3 regions of the Halomonas sp. B23F22_10 genome follow, and region 2 is predicted to be linked to each of the others. Evidence: predicted binding sites of a transcription regulator. Region 2 holds the regulator's gene; each other region holds the start of a gene.
The links. The regulator sigma-54, encoded in region 2, starts transcription at its own class of promoters, with help from an activator protein. The targets are predictions, from matches to a motif close to TGGCACNNNNNTTGCTNT.

Region 1 (9,528 bases), on a different contig from region 2:
CTGACCCTACGCCGCCCCGGCAGCGACACGCCGCTGTGGCAGGCGCAGCTGGATGGCGCCCTGGACGCCAGCGCGCTCTAGGCGAGGCCTAGACCAGCCCCCGGACAAGGCCGACACCTCTTCCCTTCAGCGCCCCTGCAGCAGCCGATCGAGCTGGCGATAGCCGATCGCCTCGATCAGCTGCTCGCGCCCGGGGCGTGCCTCGCCGGCCAGGTCGGCCAGGGTCAGCGCCACCCGCAGCACCCGGTGATAGGCTCGTGCCGAGAGATTCAGCCGTTCCAGCACCCCGGCCAGCCAGGCCCGATCCGCCCCGCTCAGCGCGCAGGCCTCCTCCAGCTCGCGGCTGGCCAGATGGGCGTTGAGCGCGCCGCGCGCCCACTGGCGCTCGCGGGCCGCCAGCACCCGCTCGCGCACCGCCTCCGAGGGCTCGCCTCGCTCACGGGCGGTGAGCTGCTCCGGCGGCAGCGCCGGCACTTCCACCTGCAGGTCGATGCGGTCGAGCAGCGGGCCGGAGAGCCGCGCCTGATAGCGCTGGATCTGGGCGGCGGTGCAGTGGCAGGCCCGGCGTGGATCGCCGAGATGGCCGCAGGGGCAGGGGTTCATCGCCGCCACCAGCTGGAAGCGCGCCGGATAGCGCCGCTCGTGGCTGGCGCGGGCGATATGGATGCGCCCGGATTCCATGGGCTCGCGCATCACCTCGAGCACCTGGCGGGGGAATTCGGGCAGCTCGTCGAGAAACAGCACGCCGCGGTGGGCCAGCGAGATCTCGCCGGGCCTGGGCCGCGATCCGCCGCCGACCAGCGCCACCGCGCTGGCGGTGTGGTGGGGCGCCCGGAAGGGCCGGCGCCCCCAGCCCTCGTCGAGCGGCAGCCCACACACCGAGCGCACCGCCGCCACCTCCAGGGTCTCATCCTCGGTCAGCGGTGGCAGGATGCCGGGCAGGCGACTGGCCAGCATGGTCTTGCCGGTGCCGGGCGGGCCGGCCAGCAGCAGGTTGTGGCCGCCGCTGGCGGCGACCTCCAGGGCCCGCCGGGCCTGATGCTGGCCCCGCACCTCGGCGAGGTCGGCCCCCGCCAACGGGGCCTCGGCGGGACGCGACGCCCGATGGGGCGCGATCGGCGCCTGCCCCAGCAGGTGCGCCACCACCTCGAGCAGATGATCGGCGGGCAGCACCTCGAGGCCGCCGGCCAGCGCCGCCTCATCGGCGTTGGCCCGGGGCACGATCAGCCGCCGCCCGGCACGGCGCGTGGCCAGCGCCAGCGGCAGCACCCCGGCCACCGGGCGCAGCGCCCCGTCCAGGGCGAGCTCGCCCGCGCATTCGGTCTCGGCCAGCGCCGCGGCGGGAATCTGCCCCGAGGCCACCAATATCCCCAGGGCGATGGGCAGGTCGAAGCGCCCGCCTTCCTTGGGCAGGTCGGCGGGCGCGAGGTTGAGGGTGATGCGACGCAGCGGGAAGTCGAAGCCGGCGTTGACGAGCGCACTGCGCACCCGCTCGCGGCTCTCCCTGACGGCCGTCTCCGGCAGCCCGACCAGGGTGATGCCGGGCAGGCCGTTGGCCAGATGCACTTCCACCAGCACCTCGGGGGCCTCGAGGCCGAGACCGGCCCGGGTGCGAACGATCGACAGGGTCATCGGCGGTCCCTCGCGCTGATTCTGCCCTTAAGGCTAGTTCAGCACGGCGGGGACCGCCCGGTGGCGGCTCGGGATCAGCGGCCGGACTCGCCGGCGCCCTCCTCGGGGGAGGACGGGGGCTCCTCGTCCGCCGCGGCACCGGCTGCCGCAGCACCGGCTGCCGCAGCATCGGCTGCCGCAGCGTCGATCGAGGCCTCGTCCGCCACGGCCGGCACCTCGCCGCCCGAGCGGCTGGCGTCCAGCGCCTCTTCCAGGGCGGCGACCTGCTGCTCCAGCGCCTCGACCCGGCCGCGGGTGCGCTGCAGCACGTCCATCAGGATGTCGAAGTCCTCCCGCGACACCAGCTCGAGCCGGTCGAAGGCGCCGCGCACCACCTGCTGAATGCCTTTCTGCACGTCTTCCGGCGCCTGTGAGGCGCCCTGCAGGCGCTCGCCGATCTGCTGGGCCAGGCGGCCGATGCGGTCTTGGCTGACCATGATCTCTCTCCTGAGTGGAATGGGGCTGACTCCAAGGATACGCAAGCCGTTCGACGGGCGCATTCCCGCGTGCCGCGGGCTTCGCCCCCGGATGGTGCGAAGTGATCGCTCACCGGCATCAAATCAGTGCACGGCGCCCTGCCCCGCCTGCACCAGAATCTCACCATCGGGTCAGGTTGGAAAAACAAGATCATGAAAACCATGGCAAATTCGGTTTAGTGGCACGTTTTAAGCAATGACAGGAAAACCTGCACACACACCGCGCGGAGCAGCCCGCGCTCATCCAATGGGGAGATCCGGGATGAAGCTGATTACCGCCATTATCAAGCCCTTCAAGCTCGACGACGTGCGCGAGGCGCTCGCCGACAACGGCGTTCAGGGCATCACCGTCACCGAGGTCAAGGGCTTCGGCCGCCAGAAGGGCCACACCGAGCTCTATCGCGGCGCCGAGTACGTCGTCGACTTCCTGCCCAAGGTCAAGGTCGAGATCGCCGTCGATGATGGCCGCCTCGACACCGTGCTGGACGCCATCTGCAGCGCCGCCAACAGCGGCAAGATCGGCGACGGCAAGGTCTTCGTGACCCCGCTCGAGGATGTCATCCGCATCCGTACCGGCGAGCGCGGTGCCGACGCCGTCTAACCCGACCGCCTCTCTCCCTTTCCGTCTGGAGTGACAGCCATGAACGAGATTACCGAGCTGAGCTATGCGCTCGATACCTTCTACTTCCTGATCTGCGGCGTCCTGGTGATGTGGATGGCCGCGGGCTTCTCGATGCTCGAGGCCGGCCTGGTGCGGTCCAAGAACACCGCCGAGATCCTGACCAAGAACATCGCCCTGTTCGCCATCGCCTGCACCATGTACCTGCTGCTGGGCTACTACCTGATGTACTCCGGCGACGCGGGCGGCATCCTGCCCAACCTGGGCTTCCTGCTGGGTGACGACAACACCGTGGCCGCGGTCACCGCCGGCGGCGACGACGCCCCCTACTACTCCATGCGCGCCGACTTCTTCTTCCAGGTCGTGTTCGTGGCCACCGCCATGTCCATCGTCTCCGGTGCCGTGGCCGAACGCATGAAGCTGTGGGCCTTCCTGGCCTTCGCCGTGGTGATGACCGGCGTCATCTACCCGGTCTCCGGCTACTGGACCTGGGGCGGCGGCTGGCTCTCCGAGCTCGGCTTCTCCGACTATGCCGGTTCCGGCATCGTGCACATGGCCGGTGCGGCAGCGGCGCTGGCCGGCGTGCTGGTGCTCGGTCCGCGCAAGGGCAAGTACGGCAAGGACGGCAGCATCTTCGCCATCCCCGGCGCCAACATGCCGCTGGCCACCCTGGGTACCTTCATCCTGTGGATGGGCTGGTTCGGCTTCAACGGCGGCTCCGAGCTGAAGGTGTCCGACGTGAGCTCCGCCAACAACATGGCCCAGGTGCTGGTGAACACCAACGCCGCGGCCGCCGGCGGCGTGATCGCCGCGCTGATCCTGGCCAAGGCCTGGTTCCGCAAGGCCGACCTGACCATGGCCCTGAACGGCGCCATCGCCGGCCTGGTGTCCATCACCGCCGATCCGCTGTCGCCCAGCGCCCTGGGCGCCACCCTGATCGGTGCCGTCGGTGGCCTGCTGGTGGTGGTCTCCATCATCAGCCTCGACAAGCTGAAGCTCGATGACCCGGTCGGTGCCATCTCCGCCCACGGCGTGGTCGGCATCTGGGGCGTGCTCGCCGTGCCGCTGACCAACGACGGAGCCTCCTTCGGCGCCCAGATCATCGGCATCCTCGGCATCTTCGCCTGGGTCTTCCTCGCCAGCCTGGTGGTGTGGCTGATCATCAAGGCGATCATGGGCGTCCGCGTCAGCGAGGAAGAGGAATACGAGGGCGTCGACCTGGCCGAGTGCGGTCTCGAGGCCTACCCCGAGTTCACCGTCTCCAAGGTGCACGGTGGCGGCGGCTCCTCCGGTCGTGCCCGCAGCGAAAGCGCCGGCCAGTCGCACATGGCCGCGCGTTCCTGATCGCCCCGCCCTGACGGCAACACGAAATGGCCCCTCGCGGGGCCATTTTTTTGTTCTTCACGCCGTGGGTGTATGCTCTGGCACAATGATTCCGTCAGGGATGGCGAGTGGCGCCATCGGATACGAACCATCGAGGAGATGACCATGAAGCTGGTGACCGCCATCATCAAACCGTTCAAGCTCGACGACGTCCGCGAGGCGCTCTCCGACATCGGCGTCCAGGGCATCACCGTCACCGAGGTCAAGGGCTTCGGCCGTCAGAAGGGCCACACCGAGCTCTATCGCGGCGCCGAGTACGTCGTCGACTTCCTGCCCAAGGTGAAGCTCGAGGTGGCCGTGGACGAGCCGATGACCGAGCAGGTGATCGACGCCATCACCCAGGTCGCGAACACCGGCAAGATCGGCGATGGCAAGATCTTCGTCACCGCCCTGGAGCAGGTCATCCGGATTCGCACCGGCGAGACGGACAAGGACGCCGTCTAAGCGGCAAGCTGAAATCGCCGGAAGCAAAAGAAAACCCCGAAGGCTCAACCTTCGGGGTTTTCTTGTAGCTCGGCGCTTGTAGCTCGGCGCTTGTAGCTCGGCGCTTGTAGCTCGGCGCTTGTCGCTCGGCGCTTGTAGCTCGGCGCTGGCCGCTTACTTCTCGACGAAGGCGCGCTCGATGACGTAGTCGCCCGGCTCGCCGAGGCGCGGCGAGATGTTGAAGCCCAGCTCGTCCAGCAGCGCACTGGTCTCGTCGAGCATGGCCGGGCTGCCGCAAATCATGGCGCGGTCCTGCTTCGGGTCCAGCGGCGGCAGGCCGGTGTCCTCGGCCAGCTTGCCGCTGCGGATATGGTCGGTCAGACGGCCCATGGTGTGGAACTCCTCACGGGTCACGGTCGGGTAGTAGACCAGCTTCTCGCTGATCTCCTCGCCCAGGTACTCGTGGGCCGGCAGTTCCTTGGTGATGAAGTCGGCATAGGCCAGCTCGCTGACGGTGCGCACGCCGTGGATCAGCACGATCTTCTCGAAGCGCTCGTAGGCCTCCGGATCCTGGATCAGGCTCATGAACGGTGCCAGGCCGGTGCCGGTGGACAGCAGGTAGAGGTTGCGGCCCGGCAGCAGGTCGTCGGTGACCAGGGTACCGGTGGGCTTGCGGCTGACCATGATCTGATCGCCGACCTTGAGGTGCTGCAGGCGTGAGGTCAGCGGGCCGTCCGGCACCTTGATGGAGAAGAACTCCAGGTGATCCTCGTAGTTGGGGCTGGCCACGGAGTAGGCGCGCATCAGCGGCTTGCCGTCGACTTCCAGGCCAATCATCACGAACTGACCGTTCTTGAAGCGCAGGCTGCGCTCGCGAGTGGTCTTGAAGCTGAACAGGGTGTCGTTCCAGTGATGAACGCTGAGGACTTCTTCCAGGGCGAACTTGCTCATGCCGACTCCTATGTTTCGCGAGAGCGCATATACCGAAAACTCATAATTGCGCCGATTGATCTTTGCAGAGGATTCTAAGAGACGGCAGGATATCTGTTAAATGGGTTGTATGGATAAAGCTTATCTATACTCCAGATATACTGATCCGGAGCCCACCCCATGCGCTATACCCTGCGTCAGCTCGAGGTGTTCGTGGCCGTGGCCCAGCACGAGAGCGTCTCCCACGCCGCCCGCGCCCTGGCGCTGTCTCAGTCGGCGGCCAGCACCGCCCTGGCCGAGCTGGAACGCCAGTTCGACTGCCGCCTGCTCGACCGCATCGGCAAGCGCCTAAAGCTCAACGCCCTGGGCTTCCAGCTGCTGCCCAAGGCCGTGGCACTGCTCGACCGTGCCGAGGAGGTCGAGGAACTGCTGCGCGGCCAGCAGGGCGTCGGCACCCTCGATGTGGGCGCCACCCTGACCATCGGCAACTACCTGGCCACGCTGCTGATCAGCGACTTCATGCAGCAGCATCCGGGCAGCCGCATCCGCCTGCAGGTACGCAACACCCGCACCATCATCGACGGCGTGCGCCACCACGAGCTGGACCTGGGCCTGATCGAGGGCCAGTGCGAGGACGAGGAAGTGATCACCCAACCCTGGGTGGAGGACGAGCTGGCGGTGTTCTGCGCCCCGGGCCATCCGCTGGCCGGCCAGGGCCCGGTGGAGCTCGACCGCCTGCTGCGCGAGGACTGGATCATGCGCGAGGAAGGCTCCGGCACCCGGCTGACCCTGGAGCAGGCCGCCCGGCACCGGCGCGGGCGCTTCAACACCCTGCTCGAGCTGGAGCACACCGAAGGCATCAAGCGCGCCGTGGAGTCGGGGCTGGGGATCGGCTGCGTCTCGCGCCTGGCGCTGCGCGACGCCTTCCGCCGCGGCAGCCTGGTGCCGCTCCCCACCCCCGACCTGGACCTGAGCCGTCAGTTCGCCTTCATCTGGCATCGCCACAAGTACCTGGCGCCCGGCATGCGCGAGTTCCTCAAGCTATGCCGGCAGATGACCGAAGGCATCCGCTGCAGCGACGAGATCGACCTGCCCCACCAGTCCTGAAGGCGGGGCGAGACGATGCCCGTGATCAGGCGGGCTCGCCGCGGCGGGCCCACGCATCCGGCAGCGCCGCGGCGGCGGCGTTCGAGATACGCAAGCGCAGGGAAGTCAGCATGGTCACTCTCATGGGGCGGGGGGGGGGGAGTTGGTCTTGTACCGGCCCACGGGGCCAGGAGCCGGGAGCTATCCTGCTGCAGGCCGCGCCCCGCAGAAACGTGAACCCTCGGCGTAAGCAAGCGCTTCCACCGTGCCGCCGTCGGTAGCGCCGTGAAAGGACGAGCTTTCAAAAAGGCCGTGCTATGGCCGATGATGGGGAGACGCCCACTTCCTCACCGACCCCGCGACAGGACGCATGAGCGACCCACAGCTTCCCCAGGAATATCCCGCTGCCCTCAAGGTGGTCGGCATCGGCGGCGGCGGCGGCAATGCCGTCCGCCACCTGATCGACACCACCGATCTCGACGGCATCGACGCCATCGCCGTGAACACCGACCGTCAGGCCCTCGAGCTGCTGCCCCAGGGCGTGGCGATGCCCATCGGCAGCGCCACCACCCGCGGCCTCGGCGCCGGGGCCGACCCCGAGGCCGGCCGGCAGGCCGCCGAGGAGAGTCGCGACGGCCTGCGCGCCCGGCTGGCCGGCGCCGACCTGGTGTTCCTGATGGCCGGCATGGGCGGGGGCACCGGCAGTGGCGCGATCCCGGCCATCGCCGACCTGGCCCGCGAGATGGGCCTGCTGACCGTGGCCGTGGTGACGCGCCCCTTCGGCTTCGAGGGCCAGCGGCGCCAGCAGGCCGCCGACGAGGCCATCGCCGCGCTCGACGGCCGGGTCGACTGCCTGGCCGTGGTGCCCAACGACCGCCTGCTGCCGACCCTCGGCCACGGCGCCTCGATGATGCGCGCCTTCGCCGCCGTCAACGACGTGCTGCGCGAGGCGGTGACCGGCATCGCCGAGGTCATCACGCGGCCGGGGCTGATCAACATCGACTTCGCCGACGTGGCCGCGGTGATGCGCCGGCCCGGCCGGGCGCGCATCGGCACCGGCGAGGGCACGGGAGAGGATCGCGCCGGCGCGGCGGTGCGCGCGGCCCTGGAGCATCCGCTGCTGGAGGCCACCGACCTGGCCGAAGCCGCCGGCGTGCTGGTCAGCATCACCGCCGGTGCCGATCTGAGCCTGGCCGACTTCGACGAGGTGGGGCGCCAGGTCGCCGAACTGGCCGGCGAAGACGCCATGCGGGTGGTCGGCACCGCCTTCGATCCCGACATGGCGGGCCGGCTGCGGGTCTCGCTGATCGCCACCGGGCTGGAGGTCGCCCGCTCGAGGCCGCCGTCGCCCGGCCGGACCCGCCCCGCCTCCGAGCCGCGCCGGGCCCCGCCGGCCGAGGCCGCCGAGCGACGGGACGGCTCGCTGCTGGATCTCGACGACTTCCTGAGCCGCCTGAAGCGGCGCTGAGGCACCCGAGCGGTGACGGGCAGGCCTCCCGCGCCAGGCCTCGCCGGCCTACCCCAGTGCCTTGACGATCAGCTGCACGCCGACGATCGCCATGGCCAGCACCACCAGCCGGTAGAACAGCCGCTCGTTGACGCGGTGCTGCAGCCACAGGCCGCTGCGCACCCCCGCCCAGGCCACCGGCACCAGCACCAGTGAGGCCCAGATGCTGGTCAGGTTGATCTCGCCGAGCACCAGGTAGGGCGGCAGCTTCATCAGATTGACGGAGGCGAACATCAGGGTCGTGGTGGCGATGAAGGTCATCTTGGGCAGGTGACGCGGCACCAGATAGAGGTTCATCGGTGGCGCCCCGGCATGGGCGATGAAGCTGGTGATCCCGGTGGCGATCCCCGCCGGCCAGGCCCAGAAGGCACGGATCGGCCGCGACGAGGCGGGCTTGGCGATCATGTAGGCGACGAACAGCAACGAGATCACGCCCAGCAGCAGGCGCACGTGGTGCTCGTTCAGGCTGCCCGCCACCAGGCTCGCCGCCGCCACGCCGATGGCCAGCCCCGGCAGCAGACGCTTCACCTCGGCCATGTCCTGATGTCCCCACCAGGCCTTCACCGCCAGCGCATCCATCACCAGCAGCAGCGGCAGCAGCAGGCCCGCCGCCTCGATGGGCCCGATGGCCAGCGCCATCAGCGGGACCGAGAGGGTGCCGAAGCCGCCGGCGAAACCGCCCTTGGAGACACCGGTGAGATAGGTGGAAAGCACGATCAGCGTCCAGGCGAGCCAGGAGTAGTCGGGCAGGGTCATGTGCGCATCCTTGTGCCCCGCGTCGGTCGGCGGGTTCTCATTGCAGTGAGCCAGTCGGAGAGCATACCGGGCCAAGCACGTCTCTTTCATCTCGCGCGGCCGGCAAAGGGGGTGTGGATAACGAGGCGCTGTGGACAAAGGCGAGGCAAACGAAAAGGGCCCACGGATAACCGTGGGCCCTTTCGATATTCGGTGGCGCGCCCTAAAGGATTCGAACCTTTGACCTTCGCCTCCGGAGGGCGACGCTCTATCCAGCTGAGCTAAGGGCGCGCGGTGCACGAGGGCTAGCGCCATCGAGCGAGCCACATCCTACCTTGCCGCCTGTCGACTGTCTAGCCGGGACGCGGCCCTGACCGGGCGGCAGACAGCGTCTCTCGCCGCCGGCGGGCCGAGAGACTCGCGCACGAAATGTGCAAACGATCCCCACGCCTTGAATTCCCCGGCGCTCATCGTCAGATCATGGAGTGCAAGGACGACATCAACCGAGAACTCAGGAGTGCTCCATGGCTAACGCAACAGCGACGGCAAACGAGACTCAGGCACCGGTGCTTCAATGGCAGGATATCGACGGGCTGCTCGAGGCGAAGGAATCGCCGTGCATCAGTCTCTACGTTCCCACCACCCCCGTCTCCAACTATCGCGAGGAAAACCGCATCCTCTACAAGGATCAGATCAAG
Region 2 (9,528 bases):
GGGCGGCGACACCTTCGACGGCGGCTACCTCGAATACTTCCTCGATCGCCGGGTGGTGCAGGCGCGCTCCGATGCCCAGGGCGTCGGCGAGAGCCAGCGCGTGCGCATGACCCTCGAGCCGGAACAACAGGACGGCCCATGAAGACCCTCAGCGCCCGGAACCTGGCCAAGAGCTACAAGCGTCGCCGCGTGGTCCACGACATCAGCCTGGAGATCCAGCAGGGCCGCATCATCGGCCTGCTGGGCCCCAACGGGGCCGGCAAGACCACCTCCTTCTACATGATCGTCGGCCTGGTCCGTGCCGACGCCGGCCGTGTCGCCATCGACGACCGCGACCTCTCCGGCGCCGCCATGCACCAGCGCGCCCAGGCCGGGATCGGCTACCTGCCTCAGGAGGCCTCGATCTTCCGCAAGCTGTCGGTGGCCGACAACATCATGGCGATCCTCGAGACCCGCCGCGATCTCGACCGCAGCGGCCGCAAGGCGCGCCTGGAGGCGCTGCTGGAGGAGTTCCACATCACCCACATCCGCGACAACCTGGGCATGAGCCTGTCCGGCGGCGAACGCCGGCGGGTCGAGATCGCCCGGGCGCTGGCCACCGAACCCGACTTCATCCTGCTCGACGAGCCCTTCGCCGGCGTCGACCCCATCTCGGTGGGCGACATCAAGGGCATCATCCGCCAGCTCAAGGCGCGCGAGATCGGCGTGCTGATCACCGACCACAACGTGCGCGAGACGCTGGACATCTGCGACGGCGCCTACATCGTCGGCGACGGCCAGATCATCGCCGACGGTGACGCCGAGGAGATCCTCGCCAACCAGCGGGTGCGCGACGTCTATCTGGGCCAGGACTTCCGTCTCTGACCCCTTGGCCTTCGCAAGTCACTGATATACTAACGCCATGCACAGACGGGCATGGCGATTGCCGTTGGCACGCTAATTGCTGCGAACACGCTTGCATGGCGGACGCCCGGGCACTAGGGTGGAAGACCTCTTTACCGCAGGATCGGACCGCTCGCCCATGGCCATGAAGGCATCCCTTCAACTGCGTGTCGGCACCCAGCTGACCATGACCCCTCAGCTGCAGCAGGCCATCGGCCTGCTGCAGCTCTCGACCCTCGATCTGCGCCAGGAGATCCAGCAGGCCCTCGAGGCCAATCCCATGCTCGAGCTCGAGGACGACTTCGGCGAACAGGCCGTCAGCGAGACGCCGGACGACGACTGGTCGGACGAGATCCCGGAAGAGCTGAGCGTCGACAGCGACTGGTCCGACACCTTCCAGGACGCCGGCGGCAGCGGTGAGGCCCCCGACTTCGAACGTCAGGCCGCCGACCAGAGCCTGCAGAGCCATCTCGTCTGGCAGCTGGCGATGAGCGGTCTCGATGAGCGCGAGAGGCGCATCGCCGAGAGCCTGATCGATGCCGTGACCCCGGACGGCTATCTGGATCAGCCGCTGGACGAGCTGCGCGATGGCCTGCGCGCCCAGGCCCTCGAGGGGCTCGCCACCCGCGAGGTCGAAGCGGTGCTGCTGCGCCTGCAGCAGTTCGAGCCCACCGGGGTGTTCGCCCGCGATCTGCGCGAGTGCCTGCTGCTGCAGCTCGCCACCCTGCCCGATGACACCCCGCTGCTGCCCCAGGCCCGGCGCCTGGTGCGCCAGTTCCTGGAGGCCCTGGCCGGCAACGATCGCCGGCTGCTCAAGCGGCGCCTGGGGCTGGACGACGACACCCTCGACGAGGTCATCGCCCTGATCCGCGGCCTCGACCCACGGCCGGGCAGCGAATTCGCCAGCGGCGACAGCGACTACGTGATTCCCGACCTGATCGCCCGCCACACCCCACAGGGCTGGCGCGTCGAGCTCAACCCGGAGGCGATGCCGCGGCTGCGCATCCAGCCCGACTACGCGGCGCTGATCAAGCGCGCGGACAAGAGCGACGACAACCAATTTCTCAAGGACCACCTGCAGGAGGCGCGCTGGCTGATCAAGAGCCTGGCCAGCCGCAACGATACCCTGCTGCGGGTCGGCCACGAGGTGATGACCCGCCAGATCGAGTTCCTCGAGCGCGGCGAGGAAGCCATGAAGCCGCTGATCCTGGCCGACATCGCCCAGGCCGTGGAGATGCACGAATCGACCATCTCCCGGGTCACCACCCAGAAGTTCATCCACACGCCGCGCGGCGTCTTCGAACTCAAGTACTTCTTCTCCAGCCAGGTCGGCGACGGCGAGGACGCCCACTCCAGCACCGCGATCCGCGCCCGCATCCGCAAGCTGATCGAGGGCGAGCCGCCACGCAAGCCGCTGTCCGACAGCAAGCTGGTCACCCTGCTCGCCGAGGAGGGCATCGAGGTCGCCCGTCGCACCGTCGCCAAGTATCGCGAAGCGATGCACATCCCGTCTTCCAGCCAGCGGAAACGCCTCGGCTGAGACCCCGCCGAAGGCGATTTCCAGAGCGTGAAAACGCGTCTGTCGCGGGGGGTTTGCAAGGCACCAAAAAGGGTTACAATCGAGTCACCACCCAAGGAGCAAGGAGCGTGTCATGCAAGTCAACCTCACCGGCCATCACGTGGAATTGACCGAGCCCCTGCGTGACTACGTGCAGGAGAAGCTCTCCCGCCTGGAACGTCACTACGACAACATCACCACCGTTCAGGTCACGCTCTCCGTCGAAAAAGAACGCCAGCAGGCCGCCTGCACGCTGCACGCCGCCGGTGCCGATCTGCACGCCGAAGCGATGGATGCCGACATGTACGCCGCCATCGACGCCCTTGCCGACAAGCTGGACCGCCAGCTCGTCAAGCACAAGGAAAAGACCCAGGCCCGCGCCCAGGGCGCCGCAAGCGTCCGCTGAGCCATGTCTCTTGAAACCATCCTTCCCCCCGAGCGCACCCTCTTCGGCGTGCCCGGGGGGAGCAAGAAACGAGTGCTGGAATTCTTCAGCACCTTCATTGCCCAGAACATTCCGAGTCTCGACAGCCAGGAAGTCTTCAGCCGGCTGATCGGGCGCGAACGGCTGGGCAGCACCGGCATCGGGCACGGGGTCGCCATTCCCCATTCCCGCAACCCGCACTGCAAGGCGCCCATCGCCGGCTTTCTCAAGCTCGCCGAACCGGTCGACTTCGATGCCATCGACGGCGAACCCGTCGACCTGGTGTTCGTGCTGCTGGTTCCCGAGGAAGCTGACGACGCCCATCTCGCCCTGCTCGGCCAGGTGGCCAGCGTGATGAACGACGCCGAGACCCGCAGCGCCCTGCGCCGGGCCGGCAGCCAGCGCGAGCTTCACGACAGCCTCCTCGACGCCATCCGACGACAGGCACCGGCCGCCAGCGGTCGCGGCTGAGCGCCGCCGCCTCGACCAGGAGACCCGACCCGTCATGCAGCTCGTCATCATCAGCGGACGCTCCGGCTCCGGCAAGTCGATCGCCCTGCAGGCCCTCGAGGACCTCGGCTTCTACGCCATCGACAACCTGCCGGCTATGCTGCTTGGCCCGCTGGTCGACGAGCTGCGCAGCGGTCAGTCCCTGCGCAGCGCCGTGGCGGTCAGCATCGACGCCCGCAACCTGCCCCACGCCCTGGAGCGCTTCCCGGCGCTGCTCGATGACGTCCGCTCCCGCGACATCCAGTGCCAGGTGATCTATCTGACCACCGACGCACGCATTCTGCTGGAGCGCTATTCCGCCACCCGGCGCCGCCACCCCCTGACCCGAGACACCGAGATGACGCTGGCCGAGGCGATCGACCGCGAGGAAGACGCCCTGGCGGAGATCCGCGACCTCGCCGACCTGCTGATCGACACCTCGCGACTCTCGGTGCACGACCTGCGCGGCCGCATCACCGACCAGGTGGCCGGCCATCGCCGCGAAGGGCTGACACTGACCCTCGAGTCCTTCGGCTTCAAGCGCGGCGTGCCGCTCGACGCCGATATCGTGTTCGACGTCCGCTGCCTGCCCAACCCCTACTGGGACCCTCAGCTACGCGAGGCGACCGGCCGCGACGACAGCGTGATCGCCTTCCTCGAGAGCTATCCGGTGGTCGACGAGATGGCCGCCGACATCCTGGCCTGGGTCGAACGCTGGCTGCCCCGCTACCGGGCCAGCCAGCGCAGCTACCTGACCGTGGCAATCGGCTGCACCGGCGGTCAGCATCGCTCCACCTACCTGGCCGAGCGGCTGTCCCGGCGCCTCGCCGAGACCCACGCCGGCGTTCGCCTGCGTCACCGCGAGCTCGGCCTGCAACTCACGCTCCCCGCCCCGAACGACGCCAAGGACCGCTAGTCACGTGCCCAGCCGCAAGCTCACCCTGACCAACAAGCGCGGCCTGCACGCCCGCGCCGCCACCCGCCTGGTGCAGTGCTGCCAGCCCTTCGCCTCACGGGTCCTCGTCTGCCACGGCGACCAGCAGGCCGATGCCGCCAACATCATGGCGCTGCTGATGCTGGCCGCCCCCTGCGGCACCGAGCTGACCCTGGAGGCCGACGGCGACGACAGCGAGGCGGTGCTGGACGCGCTGGAAGCCCTTTTCGAGGCCCGCTTCGACGAAGAGACCTGACGCGATACGCCATAGATCAACGACCGAGCCTCGAACACAAAAAAGCCCGCGATTATCTCGCGGGCTTATTTCATGTCCGGAGTGTCGTTACCGGGGCCGGCTCAGCTGCCGGCCACGGTCATCTCGTCGATCAGCCAGCTGCCGGTGTGGACGCTGCCGCGGGTGTCGATGTCGTCGCCGACGCCGACCAGCCCCTGGAACATCGTCGCCAGGTTGCCGGCGATGGTGAATTCCTCCACCGGATGCTGGATGCGGCCGTTCTCGACCCAGAAGCCCGCGGCGCCGCGGGAGTAGTCACCGGTGACGCCGTTGACGCCCTGGCCCATCAGCTCGGTGACCAGCACGCCGCGATCCATGCGCGCGAGCAGGGCCTCCTGGGACTCGAGCGGCGCGGTGAGGCGCAGGTTGCGGGCGCCGCCGGCGTTGCCGGTGGTCTCCATGCCCAGCCGCCGCGCGCTGTAGGCGGACAGCATGTAGCTGGCCAGCCGCCCCTGGTCGATGAAGACGTTGTCGCGGGTCGCCACGCCATCGCCGTCGAAGGCGCTGCTGGCCATGCCGCGCATCAGTCGCGGTTTCTCCTGCAGCGAGAACCACTCGGGGAAGAGCGCGTCGCCGAGGCGGTCGCACAGGAAGGAGGACTGGCGATAGAGGGCGCCGCCGGCGATGGCGCCGAGGAAGCTGCCGACCAGCCCCGACGCCAGGCTTGGATCGAACAGCACCGGCATCCGCCCGGTGGCCGGGCGCTGGCCGCCGAGCCGGCGCAGGGTGCGCCGGGCGGCGCTCTCGCCCACCGCTTCGGGGGCCAGCAGCTCACGAGGATCGCGGGCGCTGGTGTAGTCGTAGTCGCGCTGCATGCCGTGCTCGTCCTCGGCGATCAGCATGCAGGACAGCGAATGGCGGCTGCCGCGCTGACTGCCCAGGAAGCCGTGACTGTTGGCATAGACGCGCACGCCCTCGCCGCTGGACAGCCCCGCGCCGTCGGAGCTCTTGATGCCCGCCTGACCGCGGCCGGCATTCTCGCAGGCCAGCGCCAGCTCGACCGCCTCCTCGGTGGACAGCGCCCAGGGGTGATGGACGTCGAGGTCCGGCAGTTCCCGGGCCATCAGCTCGGCCGGGGCGAGCCCCGAGGCCGGATCCTCGCCGGTATAGCGGGCGATGGCCATGGCCTTCTCGACCACGTCCCGGATCGACGCCTCCGAGGCATCGGTGGACGAGGCACTGCCCTTGCGTTGGCCGACATAGACGGTCACCGCGATGCCCTGATCGCGGGACAGCTCGACGGTCTCGACCTCGCCCTCGCGCACGTTGACACCCACGCCCTGGTCGACGCTGGCGCCCACCTCGCAGGCATCGGCGCCGAGCCGGCGGGCCAGCGCCAGGGCCGCCTCGGCGCGGGTTTCCAGCAGCGACTGCTGGGCGACGGCATCGAAAGCCTGTGTCATCGTCTTGACTCCTCACTCGACCGGCCACGCGGCCGATACACAACATGGTCGTTTGGCCAGCCCGACGCGGCGGGCTGGTATACTGGGCCGATGCCTAACGCCCCTCTCATGAATCAGGACGCCGCATGACCCAGGATGATTTCTCTCCGGCCGACGAACGGCCCAGCAAGTCGCAGCTCAAGCGCGAGATGCATGCCCTCCAGGCGCTCGGCGAACGGCTGATCGCCATGCGCGAGGCCGACCGCGACCGCTTCCCGCTGTCCGACGACCTGCTGGCGGCCATCGAGGAAACCGGCCGCATCCGCGCCCGCGAGGCCCGCCGCCGGCACATGCAGTACGTCGGCAAGCTGATGCGCCGCGAGGACCTCGAGGGCATCCAGGCGGTGTTCGACGAAATGGACCGCGAGCAGCTGCGCCGCGACCACGCCTTCCATCGCCTGGAGCAGTGGCGCGACCGCCTCATCGAGGACGACGACGCCCTCGAGGCCTTCATCGCCGACTACCCCGACGTCGACCGCCAGGCCCTGCGCCAGCTGATCCGCAACGCCCGCCGCGAACGCGATCAGGGCAAGCCGCCGACCAACGCCCGCCGGCTGTTCAAGCTGATCCGCGACACCGCCGAGCTGTAAGACACCTCAACAAGCTCCAGACGCTATCTCTCTGCCGACCAGCCAGGGATGGGCTTTCCCGGCGACAAGGCTCCGCGAGGCGCTGTGAACCCATCCCTGGGCGCTACTTTTGCCCTTCGGCGCTCTCGCATCCTGCTTCGCTTGCAGGACCGGTGCTGGCCATCCATGGCCAACCCGTTCGGCGAGAATCGCCTCACCCATGGCAAAAACCCTCGCTTCACCTTGTCCCCGGCGCCCATCCCCATCAGTTCCGTTCCGCAGCGACTTCCGTGCTAGGACTGGGTGCCGCCGACGGTCAGCTCGTCCAGCTTCAGCGTCGGCTGACCGACGCCCACCGGCACGCCCTGCCCTTCCTTGCCGCACACGCCGATGCCGGTATCCAGCTCCAGGTCGTGGCCGATCATCGACACGCGGCCCATGGCCTCCGGGCCGTTGCCGATCAGGGTCGCGCCCTTGACCGGCGCGGTGATGCGGCCGTCCTCGATCAGATAGGCCTCGCTGGCCGAGAACACGAACTTGCCCGAGGTGATGTCCACCTGGCCGCCGCCGAAGCTCACGGCATAAATGCCGCGGGAGACGCTCTTGATGATGTCGGCGGGATCGTCCTGGCCGGCGCGCATGTAGGTATTGGTCATGCGCGGCATCGGCATGTGGGCGAAGGACTCGCGGCGGGCGTTGCCGGTGGGCGCCATGCCCATCAGCCGGGCGTTGAGCTTGTCCTGCATGTAGCCGGTGAGGATGCCGTCCTCGATCAGCGTGGTGCACTGGGTCGCCGTGCCCTCGTCGTCGACGGACAGCGAACCGCGGCGGTCGGCCAGGGTGCCGTCATCGACCACGGTCACCCCGGGCGCGGCCACGCGCTCGCCCATGCGGCCGGCGAAGGCCGAGCTGCCCTTGCGATTGAAGTCGCCTTCGAGGCCATGACCCACCGCCTCGTGAAGCAGGATGCCCGGCCAGCCGGCGCCCAGCACCACCGGCATCTGGCCGGCCGGGGCATCCACGGCGTCGAGATTGACCAGCGCCTGACGCACCGCCTCCTTGGCGAAGCGCTCGGCGACGTTCTCGTCGCGCAGGCGGGACATCGGATAGCGGCCACCGCCTCCGGCGCTGCCGCGCTCGCGGCGGCCGTCGCGCACCGCGATCACGCTGACGTTGAAGCGCACCAGCGGCCGCACGTCGGCGGCCAGGGTCCCGTCGCTGGCACGCACCAGCACCACCTCGTAGACGCCGGTCAGCGAGGCGCTGACCTGGCTCACCGATGGGTCGGCGGCCCGGGCCACGCGATCGGCCTCCTTGAGCATGGCGACCTTCTCGTCGGCGGAGAGTCCGGCCAGCGGATCGATGCCGGCGTAGCGGGCGGCCGGCGCGGTCACCACGCGCGAGGCGGCGTCCACCTTCCGGCCGCTGCGCACGATGCCGGCGGCGGTGCGGCCGGTCTCGGCCAGGGCTTCCATGGAGATCTGGTTGGAGTAGGCGAAGCCGGTCTTCTCGCCGGCCAGGGAACGCACGCCGACGCCGCCGTCGATGTTGTAGCTGGCCTCCTTGACCTCACCGTCCTCCAGCACCCAGCCCTCATGCCAGCTGCGCTGGAAGTACAGATCGGCGTAGTCGATGCCGGCGCCCATGGCGTGGCCGAGACCGGTGTCCAGGGCATCGAGATCGAGCCCGCCGGGGGTCAGCAGCGCCTCGGCGGCCTGGTCGAGCAGGGGTTGCGTGTGTGATGTCATTCGGCACTTTCCAGAGCGATGCGCGGCGAGGTCCAGGGCCCCTCCACGCGATAGTGAATTCGGGTCACGCGGTCGAGGGCGTCGCCGAACAGCTTGTCGGCGATGAAAAGCGCCCCTCCGACCACCGGCGCCCCGGCGATCACCGCCGCCAGAGGCAGGTTGTTGCTCACCGGCAGTGTGATGCCCAGACGCTGGTCGAGTTCCCGCCGCGCCAGGTCGACGCTGCCGTCGAGGGTGAAGCGGGTGGCCGGACCATCGATCTCGACCGGACCGCGGGTCTCCAGCACTCCACCATACAGGGTCGCATCGCCGCTGACACGATCGAAGGCGGTGCCCTGCCCGGTGAGGTCGGAGAAGTCCAGGGTCAGACGGCGCAGCAGGTTGTCCACGTTGAGCAGGCCGACCAGCCGCGCCGAGGGCGACTCCAGGTTGACGAAGCGACCGTCACGCAGCGCCACCGCCAGGTTGCCCCGGGAGCGCGCCAGGGCGAATTGCCAGGGGGCACCGGGCCAGGCCAGCTGACCGTCGATCTGGGTGTCGGCGTTGCGGATCGCCACCGGCTGGCCGAGGGCCTCCAGGGCGCTGCCCAGATCGCGGCCGTCCACGTCCAGCCGCGCCCGGGTCAGGCTGGCCTCGGGGCCGGCGGCCTCCCAGGTCAGGCTGCCACGGGCATCGATCTCGCCCAGCGTCAGCGCCAGCGGATCGATCACCAGGCGGTCCGGCGCGGCCCGCCACTGGGCGTTCAGCGGGCCGAGCGGCCGACCCTGATAGCTCAGCTCGTCGACGCTCAGCCGGCCCGCCGGCAGCGCGCCGAGGGAGGCCGGCATGGCGGCCGGCGTAGGCGGCACCTCGAGCTCCTGGAGCAGACGGCCACCGCCTCCCTCCAAGACCGGTGTCGACTCGGCCGGCAGCAGGCCATCGAGGCGCAGCCGCGCCAGCGACACGTCGAGCGGCTGGGCAAGGTCCGGCCGATAGGCCAGGCGGCCGGTCAGCAGGCTGCCGTCCAGCGCCAGCTCCCAGCCGCGGGCCAGCGGCTGGCCCTCGACGATCATCGAGCCGAGGCAGCGCTGCTCGACGCTCAGGCAATCGGTATCCAGCATCAGATGGGCGATGGGGCTGCGGCCCGAGCCGCCGGCGGAACCCTCGAGCGCCCCGCCGGACAGAGGCGCCAGGGCGCTGCCCCAGGC
Region 3 (9,528 bases), on a different contig from region 2:
GACCTGGCGCCAGATCGGCTCGACCAGGCCATAGGTGCGACCCTCGAACTCGCAGCATTCGCCCAGGGCGTGGATGGCCGGGTCGCTGCTGGTCAGGCGGTCGTCGACGACGATGCCGCGGTGGACCTCGAGGCCGGCCCGGCGACCCAGTTCGACGCTGGGCGCGATGCCGATGGCCAGCACCACGCAGTCCGCGGGCAGCCGGCGGCCGTCGGCCAGGCGCACGGCGCAGACGCGGCCCCGGCCGTCGTCCTCCAGGCCTTCCAGGTCGGCGCCGGTGACGATCTCGAGCCCGCGGCCCTCGAGCTCGGCCTCGAGCAGGCCGGCGGCGGTGGCGTCGAGCTGGCGGTTCATCAGCCGCGAGGCGCGCTGGAGCACGCTCACCGACAGGCCGGCACGCGCTCTTTTGCGTAGTCCCTCGGCGGCCTCCAGGCCCAGCAGGCCGCCGCCGATCACCACCGCGCGGCCGCCGCGCTCGGCGGCGCGGGTCAGGGCGGCGGCGTCGTCCAGATCGCGGAAGGCGTGCACGCCGTCGAGCTCGAGGCCGTCGACCGGCGGCAGGACGGGGGTGGAGCCGGTGGCCAGCACCAGGCGGTCGTAGGCGATCTCTCGGCCGCCGGCGGTGGTCAGGCGGCGCGCGGGGCGGTCGATGCGCTCGACCCGCTCGCCGAGCACCAGCTCGACTCCGCGCTCGGCGTACCAGTCGGCGTCGCGCAGAGTCAGCGCCTCGCGTTCCATCTCGCCGGCCAGCAGCGGCGACAGCAGGATGCGGTTGTAGGCGGGGCAGGCCTCCGCGCCGATCAGGGTGATGCGGCGCGGCACGCCCTCGCGCTGGACCAGCGCCTCGACCAGTCGCTGGCCGGCCATGCCGTTGCCGACGATCACCAGGTGATCGACGGGCGTCGCGGGCGATGGCATGGGGCCATCGGGCAAGGCGGCGGCTGTCGGGTCATCGGGACTCATCTCGGATTCCCTCCATAAACGCAGAAGACGCCTCGACGCTCCCCGGCATTGGGGAGCGTGGAGACGTCTTCGTCTGGACTTAGAGGTGCGATCGCCGTTGACCGCCGAAGGGCCGGGCCCTCCGTTCTGGCCTGTTCCTATCAAGGTTCGGGCCAGGACGCGGTGAAAGTCAGCAAACTCAAAGAGTTAAATAATCATCGCCGGGCGATGACCGCCGCCGGGGCGGCCCCTGACGGCGCCGTCATGCACGCTCCTGGTGCGTCGCGGCATCGAAATGCACGGGGCTGTAGCAGGCCTCGACCACGCCGCGTCGGAGGGGGACGTCGAGCTGGCGGGCCAGGTGGTCCACGACCCTTGCCATCTCGCCGACCTCCGGGCGCAGCCCGGTGAGGCGCTGTGCCACCGGCGCCTCGCCCAGCGGCAGCGTCGGCAGATGCTCCAGGGCGCGATCCAGATAGGGCGGCAGGGCCAGCCAGTCCCGGGCCTGGCGGCGGTGCTCGGGCGCCTCGGCCAGCCAGTCGGCGGCGGCGACCAGGGCGCGGATCATGGCCGCGAGGGTGGCGGGGTGGCGTCCGGCCCAGTCGCGGGTCACGCCGAGCATCTTCTCGGGATGGTCGGGCCACAGCTGGGCGCCGGTGGCGACGACATGCCCGCCGCCGCGCTGGGCGGCCTGGCTGCCCCAGGGCTCGCCGACGCAGAAGCCGTCGATGCGACCCTGCTCGAGGGCCTCGACCATGCGCGACGGCGGCAGGGCGACCAGCTCGACGTCGCGATCGGGGTCGAGGCCGCCCAGGGTCAGCCAGTCGCGCAGCTGGTAGTGGTGGCCGGAGAAGGGGTGGACCATGGCCAGCCGCGGACGTGGCGCGCCGCGCCGGCGCAGCCGCTCGGCGAAGTCGCGGGCGTTGACGGCCGGGTCCCGGCCGCCGGGCGAGCCGTCGAGGGGTGCGGCCATGCCTTCCGCCCAGTAGGACGACAGCGCCAGGGTATTGCCGTTGCGGCCGAGCACCAGCGGCGCCAGGACGTCGCAGGGCGGCCCGGAGGCGCCGAGGCTCATGGCCAGCGGCAGCGGGGCCAGCAGCTGGGCGCCGTCGAGCATCCCGGCGGCCAGCTTGTCGCGCAGGGTCGACCAGGCGCTCTCCCGCGACAGCGTGACGTCGAGCCCTGAGGCGGCGAAGAAGCCGCCTTCCCGGGCGACGATCGGCAGGGCGGCGTCCAGCAGCGGGACGATGCCCAGGGTCAGTCGGGGACGCTCGGGGGCATGGGGCATGCTCATAGGCCTTTCTCCAGTCCTTCGAGGATATCGATCACGTTGCCGGCCACCTCGCCGATGCGCTGGCCGCGGTCCATGGCCAGCTTGCGCAGGGTCTGGTAGGCCTGGGGCTCGTCGCAGTCCTGGTGCTTCATCAGCATGCCCTTGGCCTTCTCGATGCGCTTGCGGTCGGCGAGCTGGGTGCGGGTGCGGTCGAGCTCCTGGCGCATCGACTGGAAGGCATCGAAGCGAGCCACGGCGACCTCGAGGATCGCCCGGACCCGGGTCGGCACCAGGCCGTCGACCACGTAGGCGCTGACGCCGGCCTTGAGGGCGGCCTGCATGGAGTCGGGGTCGTGCTGGTCGGCGAAGAACACTACCGGCCGCGGGTTCTCCCGGTGCAGCTGCGACATGCTGTCGAGGGTGTCGCGGTCGGGGGATTCCATGTCGATGATGACCACGTCGGGCGCGTGGCGCTCGACCATGTCGTTGAGGCTGGCCGGGCTCTGCAGGTGGCAGATCACTTCGTGCCCCTCCTGGCCGAGGGCCTCCTCGACCATGGCGGCGCGCACGCTCTCGTCGTCGACCAGCAGGATTCGCAAGGGCTGGGGCATGGCATAGGGCTCGTGATGGGGAAACGGTCAGGCCCTGTTCATGCAAGAGCCATTCCAGCCGCATCGGCGCCGAGCGTCGGTGGTGCAACGATCGCCGGTGCCGTCCTTTTGCACCACGAAGAGGCGGAGCGGGGCGGAAAATGCCGCCGGCTGGTGCAGGCGAGATCGCCGAGACGGCCGCGATGGCTTGAGTGCCGACGCTTTCCTTCCGCCTGGCATGCCGTTTGCTTTTCTCATGGAAAGACATTCCCGAGTCGCCACGGCGGCGACTCACGGCAACGACGCCCACTCCCGTGCCCACCCGGCATGGCGGTGGGCGTCGTCGTGTCGGGACCATGATCGAGGAGAGCAGCATGCAACAGGCGCGCACCACCTGCCCCTACTGCGGCGTCGGCTGCGGCGTGACGGCCGACATCGAGGACGGGCGCATCACCGGCGTGGAGGGCGACGGCGACCACCCGGCCAACTATGGACGGCTGTGCGTCAAGGGTTCGGCGCTGGCCGAGACCCTGGGCGATCACGGCCGCCTGACCCGACCCCGGGTCGATGGCGTCGAGGTCGACTGGGACACCGCCCTCGAGGCGGTGGCCGGCCGCCTCCAGGCCACCCGCGAGCGCGCCGGCGATCACGCCGTGGCGGCCTACCTGTCCGGCCAGCTGCTGACCGAGGACTATTACGTCGCCAACAAACTGTTCAAGGGCTTTCTCGGCACGCCGCACCTGGATACCAACTCGCGGCTGTGCATGGCCTCGGCGGTGGCCGCCTACAAGCGCTCGCTGGGCGCCGACGCCGTGCCGTGCTGCTACGAGGACCTGGAGGAGGCCGAGCTGGTGGTGCTGGTGGGGTCCAACCTGGCCTGGAACCATCCGGTGCTCTATCAGCGCCTGCGCACCGCCAAGAGTCGCCATCCGCTGATGCGGGTGGTGGTGATCGACCCGCGGGTCACCGACAGCTGCGAGATCGCCGATTTGTACCTGGGGCTCAGGCCCGGCAGCGACGCCCGGCTGTTCACCGGCCTGCTGGCCTGGATGGCCGACAAGGGCCGGCTCGACGACGTCTATCTGGGCAAGCATACCGACGGGCTCGACGCGGCCCTGGCCGCGGCCCGGGAGGACGACGTGTCCATCGCGGCCATCGCCGCCGACTGCGACGTCGACGCCGAGCGGCTGGAGACCTTCTTCTACTGGTTCGCCAGCCAGCTGCACGTGGTGACCCTCTACTCCCAGGGCATCAACCAGTCGTCCAGCGGCACCGACAAGTGCCAGGCGATCATCAACTGCCACCTGGCCGGCGGCAAGATCGGCCTGCCCGGCGCCGGGCCGTTCTCGATCACCGGCCAGCCCAACGCCATGGGCGGCCGCGAGGTGGGGGGGCTGGCCAACCAGCTCGCCGCCCACATGGACTACGACTCCCCCGGCGCGCGCGACCGCGTGACGCGCTTCTGGTCCACCGACCGGTTGACGCCGGGCCTGCCCGAGGCGCCGGGGCACAAGGCGGTGGCGCTGTTCGAGGCCATCGAACGCGGCGAGGTCCAGGCGCTGTGGGTGATGGCCACCAATCCCGCGGTCAGCCTGCCCGACGCCAATCGGGTGCGGGCGGCGCTCGAGACGTGCCCGCTGGTGATCGTCTCCGAATGCATGGCCGACACCGACCTGCTGCGCTACGCCGATATCGTGCTGCCGGCAACGTCGTGGTCGGAGAAGGACGGCACCGTGACCAACTCCGAGCGGCGCATCTCGCGCCAGCGCGGGATGCTGCCGCCGCCGGGCGAGGCGCGCCACGACTGGTGGATCGTCTGCGAGGCGGCGCGCCGGCTGGGTTTCGGCGAGGCCTTCGACTACGGCCATCCCGGCGAGATCTTCGCCGAGCACGCCCGGCTCTCCGGCTTCGAGAACGCCCCCGGGCAGCCGGGCCACGAGGCGCGGCCGTTCGACATCTCGGCGCTGGCGGGGCTCGACCGCGCCGGCTATGACGCCCTGGCGCCGATCCAGTGGCCGGTGACCGCCGAGGCCCCCCGCGGCACCGCGCGGCTGTTCGAGGACGGTCGCTTCGCCACCGCTGACGGCCGGGCCCGGCTGCTGCCGGTGCGTCCGCGCGGCCCCGAACAGGCGCTCAGCGCCGAGCGTCCGCTGCGCCTCAACACCGGCCGGGTGCGCGACCAGTGGCACACCATGACCCGCACCGCCCGGGCGCCGCGGCTGATGAATCACCGCGCCGAGCCCTTCATCGAGATCACCCCCGAGGACGCCGCCGCCTTCGGCGTCGGCGACCAGCAGCTGGCGCGGCTGACCGGCGCCGGCGGGGAGTACCGCGCCCGGGTGCGGCTGACCAAGGCCCAGCGCCGCGGCGAGGCCTTCGTGCCGATGCACTGGACCGACCGCTTCACCGGCGCGGCGCGCACCGGCGGCCTGCTCGCCGCCCATCTCGACCCGATCTCCGGCCAGCCCGAAGCCAAGCACGGCGCGGTGAGCCTGGCGCCGCTGGCGGTGGGCTGGGAGGCGACCCTGCTGATCGCCCCGGGCGAAGCCGGCGACTTCGAGGGCCGCGACGACGGCGCCTACTGGGCGCGCATCCCGCTGGCCCACTGCCAGCGCTGGCAGCTGGCCGGCGGCGAGACGGACGATGCGTCGCGCGACTGGCTGGCCTGGGTGCGGCAGTGGCTGCCCACGGCGCCGAGCCTGTGGAGCGACGACCCGGCCGGCGGTCGGCTGCGCGCCGCGGGGCTCGAGAACGGCCGGCTGCGCTGGTGGCTGATGGTGGCGCCGCCCGCCGAGCTGCCGGGGCTTTCCTGGCTCGATGCGCGCTTCGCCGAGGCGACGCTCGAGGGCGACGTGCGTCGCCGGCTGCTGGCTGGCTGCGACGCCGGCGAGGCCGATGGCGGTCCGCTGGTGTGCAGCTGCCATCAGGTGGGCCAGACGACCATCGTCGAGGCCATCCGTGCCGGCGACGCCAGCGTCGAGGCGCTGGGCGCACGGCTCGCCTGCGGCACCCAGTGCGGCAGCTGCATTCCCGAGCTCAAGTCGCTGGTCGAGGAGCATGCTCCGGACACCGTCGACGCCGGCGCCGATGCCCAGGCGCTCGATTCCACGACACAAGAGGAGAGTGGCCATGCGCGCTCCGAGCAAGCCAAGATCCCCGTTCGCGTCGCCTGATGCCCTGCGCCGCGGTTTCTCTGCCCTGGCCCGGCTGGGCTCGGCCAGGCTGGGCCTGTCGCCGCGAGGGAGGGCCGGTCGCGTCGGCGAAGCGGACGATGACGCCGCGCGGGTCTCGCGGCGCGGCGAGTGTCGCCCCGGACGGGTCCATCTGGTCGGCGCCGGCAGCGGCGACGTCGAGCTGCTGACGCTGAAGGCCGCGCGGCTGCTGGCCCGGGCCGATGCCGTGGTCTATGACCGGCTGGTCGGCGAGGAGGTGCTGGCGCTGATCCCCGCCGGCCGCGAGCGCTACTACGTCGGCAAGGCCAGCGGCCACCACAGCGTGCCCCAGAACGAGATCGGCGCGCTGCTGGTGACGCTGGCGAGGCAGGGCAAGTCGGTGGTGCGCCTCAAGGGCGGCGACCCCGGCGTGTTCGGCCGCATGGGCGAGGAGCTCGCGGCCCTGGCCGAGGCCGACGTCCCGGCGGAGATCGTGCCCGGCATCACCGCCGCCTCGGCGGCCTGCGCCTCGATGGGCATTCCGCTCACCGACCGCGCCCACGCCCAGCAGCTGCGCTTCGTCACCGCGCAGCTGTGCCGCGAGGGCGGCGCGCCGGATTGGCAGGCGCTGGCCCGGCGCGACGAGACCCTGGTGTTCTACATGGGGCTGGCCAAGGTCGAGGCGATCTGTGCCGGGCTTCGTGGCGCCGGTCTGCCCGACGACTGGCCGATCATGCTGGTGGCCAACGCCAGCCTGCCCGAGCAGGCCGCCTTGACCGGCAGCCTGGTGGATATGCCGGCGCGCCTCGCCGAGACGCCGCTGCCGTCGCCGTGCCTGATCGTGGTGGGCAGCGTGGTGCGCATGGTCGAGGCGACGCCGGCCGGGGCCGTGACGGCAAGACGCGAGGCGTTTGCCTCCTAGGTTTTGTCCGAAAAATCGATCACGGTGCGTCATCTTACTGTCACCCTCGTCACGCATGCTCCCCTGGCTGACTGATGCCGGCAGCGACGCCCGGGAAGGCGCCGACATGCCGGCCGGATAACGACGCCTGACCGTGAGGAGACCAGGATGAGCAAGGAAATCGAAGACCATCGCCTGTTGAACCGGAGTGCCAACGAGCCGTTCTCCTCGGTGCTGGAAAAGCATGTCTCGCGCCGTCGCGTGATGCAGGGCGGACTCGGCATGGCCGCCATGGCGATGCTGGGCGGCTTCGGCCTGAGCGGCCTGTCCGGGCGTGCCGAGGCCGCGGGCGCCGAGAAAACGCCGCTGTCGCTGGCCTTCGATGCCATTCGCGGCTCGCGCACCGACGCCGTGGTCGTGCCGGACGGTTACACCGCTCAGGTGCTGATTCCCTGGGGCACGCCGCTCAACGGCCAGGCGCCGGACTGGCGCGAGGATCTCGCCTTCACGCCGGAGATCCAGGCCAACAGCGTCGGCATGCACCACGACGGCATGCACAACTTCGCCCTGGACGAGTCGTCCGCGTCGCGCCGCTTCGTGCTGGCGATGAACAACGAGTACATCGACCAGGCGTCCCTCTGGGCGCCCAAGGGCGGGGCCACCAACGCCGAGGCGGGCAAGCGCCCGGCCGACGAGGTGCGCACCGAGATCAACGCCCACGGCGTGACCCTGGTCGAGCTCGAGAAGGGCGACGGCGGTCGCTGGCGGCACGTGGCGGATTCCGCCTACAACCGCCGCTACACCAGCGCCACCGAGATGGCGCTGAGCGGCCCGGTGGCCGGCAGCGACTATGTCAGGACCCGGTACTCGCCGGACGGCACCCTGACCCGCGGCACCAACAACAACTGCGCCAACGGCTATACCCCCTGGGGCACCTACCTGACCTGCGAGGAGAACTGGCCGGGCTATTTCGTCAAGAATGCCGAGCGCCAGCGCGACGACCAGCGCCTCGGGGTCTCCGAGGGCCGCGGCCGCTACGGCTGGGAAACCGCCGCCGGCGATGCCAGCGAGCGCAACGACGAGTTCGCCCGCTTCAACGCCACCCCGACGGGCGCCTCGGCCGTCGACGACTATCGCAACGAGCCGCGCACCTTCGGCTATATCGTCGAGATCGACCCCTATACCGGCGAGCGCGCCGTCAAGCGCACCGCCCTGGGCCGCTTCCGCCACGAGGGCTGCTGGCCGGGCAAGCTGGTGGCCGGCGAGCCGGTGGTGTTCTATTCCGGTCACGACTCGCGCAACGAGTACATCTACAAGTTCGTCTCCGAGGCCCTCTGGGACCCGGCGGACGCCAACCGCCCCGGGGCCAGCTATGACCGCCTGGCCCTCGGTGCCAAGTACATGGACGCCGGCACCCTCTACGTGGCGCGCTTCGAGGCCGATGGCCGTGGCGAGTGGCTGCCGCTGACCCCGGGCGCCGAGACCCGCGACGGCCGCACCCTGGCCGAGGCCCTGGGCCTGGCCGCGGACGATCAGGCCGGTGTGATCATTCACACCTGCGATGCCGCCGACCTGATGGGCGCCACGCCCATGGACCGCCCGGAGTGGGGCGCCGTGGACCCGGCCTCCGGCGAGGTCTACATGACCCTGACCAACAACTCCCAGCGCACCGAGGAAGGCACCGCCGCGACCTACACCCACGATGGCGGCGATATTCAGGAAGCGGGCGTGGGCTACGCCACGGCGCCGACCAATGCCGCCAACCCGCGGGCCGAGAACGAGGGCGGCCAGGTGATCCGCTGGCGCGAGGATGCCGGCTCGATGCGCTTCGACTGGGAGGTGTTCGTGTTCGGTGCGGCGGTCGGCGATGCCGAGAACGTCTCCGGCCTGACCGAGCTCAACCAGTTCGCCAGCCCCGACGGCCTGCACTACGATGACCGCGGCGACGGCCAGGGCATCCTGTGGATCCAGACCGACAACGGCTACGCGGGCGTGACGGAGTACACCAACGATCAGCTGCTGGCGGTGGTGCCCCAGAACGTCAGCCAGGCCGAGGGCGATGCCTCGGTGGTCGGCGGCGGCAACCAGGCCCAGCTCAAGCGTTTCGCCGTCGGCCCCAACGGCTGCGAGGTGACCGGCATCTGCCTCACGCCGGACAAGACCGCGATGTTCATCAACATCCAGCACCCGGGCAACTGGCCGGCCGGCGACGACGCCACCGCCGAGACCCGGGGCAGCGTGCGCGCGCGGGCCTCCACGGTGGTGATCCAGCGCGAGGATGGCGGCATCATCGGCGTCTGATCGCGCCGGCCCCGGCGTGCGCCTTTCCTTGCCCCGATGCGAAGCGCCCCCGGCCAATGCCGGGGGCGCTTCGTGTCGTCGGGCTGGCGGCGGGGGCTGAGCCGAGGCAGGGCCTCAGTCGTCGCCCCGCTCGAAGGCCTCGAACACCTCCCGGCCGGTCAGGTTGCGGGTGTCGTTGGCGAAGGCATACCAGGGCGGCTTCTCGTCGATGAAGATCTGGCTGTCGAAGGTCCAGGCCTGGCCCACGTCGACCAGCCCCGCCGGCACCGCGTAGTGCTCGCCGTTCTTGAGGCGATAGAACAGATGCGTGCCGCAGTGGCGGCAGAAGGCGCGTTCGGCCCAGTCCGAGGAGGCGAAGACGCTGACGCT

Region 1: glnK (P-II family nitrogen regulator) is a predicted target of sigma-54. The motif match lies at 4,189-4,206, and genes of this name have one in related genera.
Region 3: ACGTNF_RS00285 (nitrate reductase) is a predicted target of sigma-54. The motif match lies at 3,040-3,057, and genes of this name have one in related genera.

What each region holds. Positions count from the first base shown of each region.
Region 1 covers NZ_JBIEKF010000005.1:108,153-117,680, forward strand. The annotation lists gene ACGTNF_RS12740 (hypothetical protein) at 1-81, shown strand, start outside; gene ACGTNF_RS12745 (YifB family Mg chelatase-like AAA ATPase) at 127-1,632, opposite strand; gene ACGTNF_RS12750 (accessory factor UbiK family protein) at 1,707-2,108, opposite strand; gene ACGTNF_RS12755 (P-II family nitrogen regulator) at 2,410-2,748, shown strand; gene amtB (ammonium transporter AmtB) at 2,788-4,110, shown strand; gene glnK (P-II family nitrogen regulator) at 4,255-4,593, shown strand; gene ACGTNF_RS12770 (ferredoxin--NADP reductase) at 4,747-5,523, opposite strand; gene ACGTNF_RS12775 (LysR family transcriptional regulator) at 5,683-6,609, shown strand; gene ftsZ (cell division protein FtsZ) at 6,959-8,056, shown strand; gene ACGTNF_RS12785 (sulfite exporter TauE/SafE family protein) at 8,105-8,851, opposite strand; tRNA gene ACGTNF_RS12790 (tRNA-Arg) at 9,045-9,121, opposite strand; gene ACGTNF_RS12795 (baeRF3 domain-containing protein) at 9,355-9,528, shown strand, end outside.
Region 2 covers NZ_JBIEKF010000002.1:422,466-431,993, forward strand. The annotation lists gene lptA (lipopolysaccharide transport periplasmic protein LptA) at 1-142, shown strand, start outside; gene lptB (LPS export ABC transporter ATP-binding protein) at 139-864, shown strand; gene ACGTNF_RS06080 (RNA polymerase factor sigma-54) at 1,022-2,422, shown strand; gene hpf (ribosome hibernation-promoting factor, HPF/YfiA family) at 2,535-2,846, shown strand; gene ACGTNF_RS06090 (PTS sugar transporter subunit IIA) at 2,850-3,335, shown strand; gene rapZ (RNase adapter RapZ) at 3,370-4,269, shown strand; gene ACGTNF_RS06100 (HPr family phosphocarrier protein) at 4,274-4,543, shown strand; gene pmbA (metalloprotease PmbA) at 4,645-5,985, opposite strand; gene yjgA (ribosome biogenesis factor YjgA) at 6,111-6,614, shown strand; gene tldD (metalloprotease TldD) at 6,887-8,341, opposite strand; gene ACGTNF_RS06120 (YhdP family phospholipid transporter) at 8,338-9,528, opposite strand, start outside.
Region 3 covers NZ_JBIEKF010000001.1:62,441-71,968, forward strand. The annotation lists gene ACGTNF_RS00270 (NAD(P)/FAD-dependent oxidoreductase) at 1-918, opposite strand, end outside; gene ACGTNF_RS00275 (CmpA/NrtA family ABC transporter substrate-binding protein) at 1,205-2,236, opposite strand; gene ACGTNF_RS00280 (ANTAR domain-containing response regulator) at 2,233-2,826, opposite strand; gene ACGTNF_RS00285 (nitrate reductase) at 3,180-5,978, shown strand; gene cobA (uroporphyrinogen-III C-methyltransferase) at 5,935-6,879, shown strand; gene ACGTNF_RS00295 (PhoX family protein) at 7,027-9,159, shown strand; gene ACGTNF_RS00300 (GFA family protein) at 9,274-9,528, opposite strand, start outside.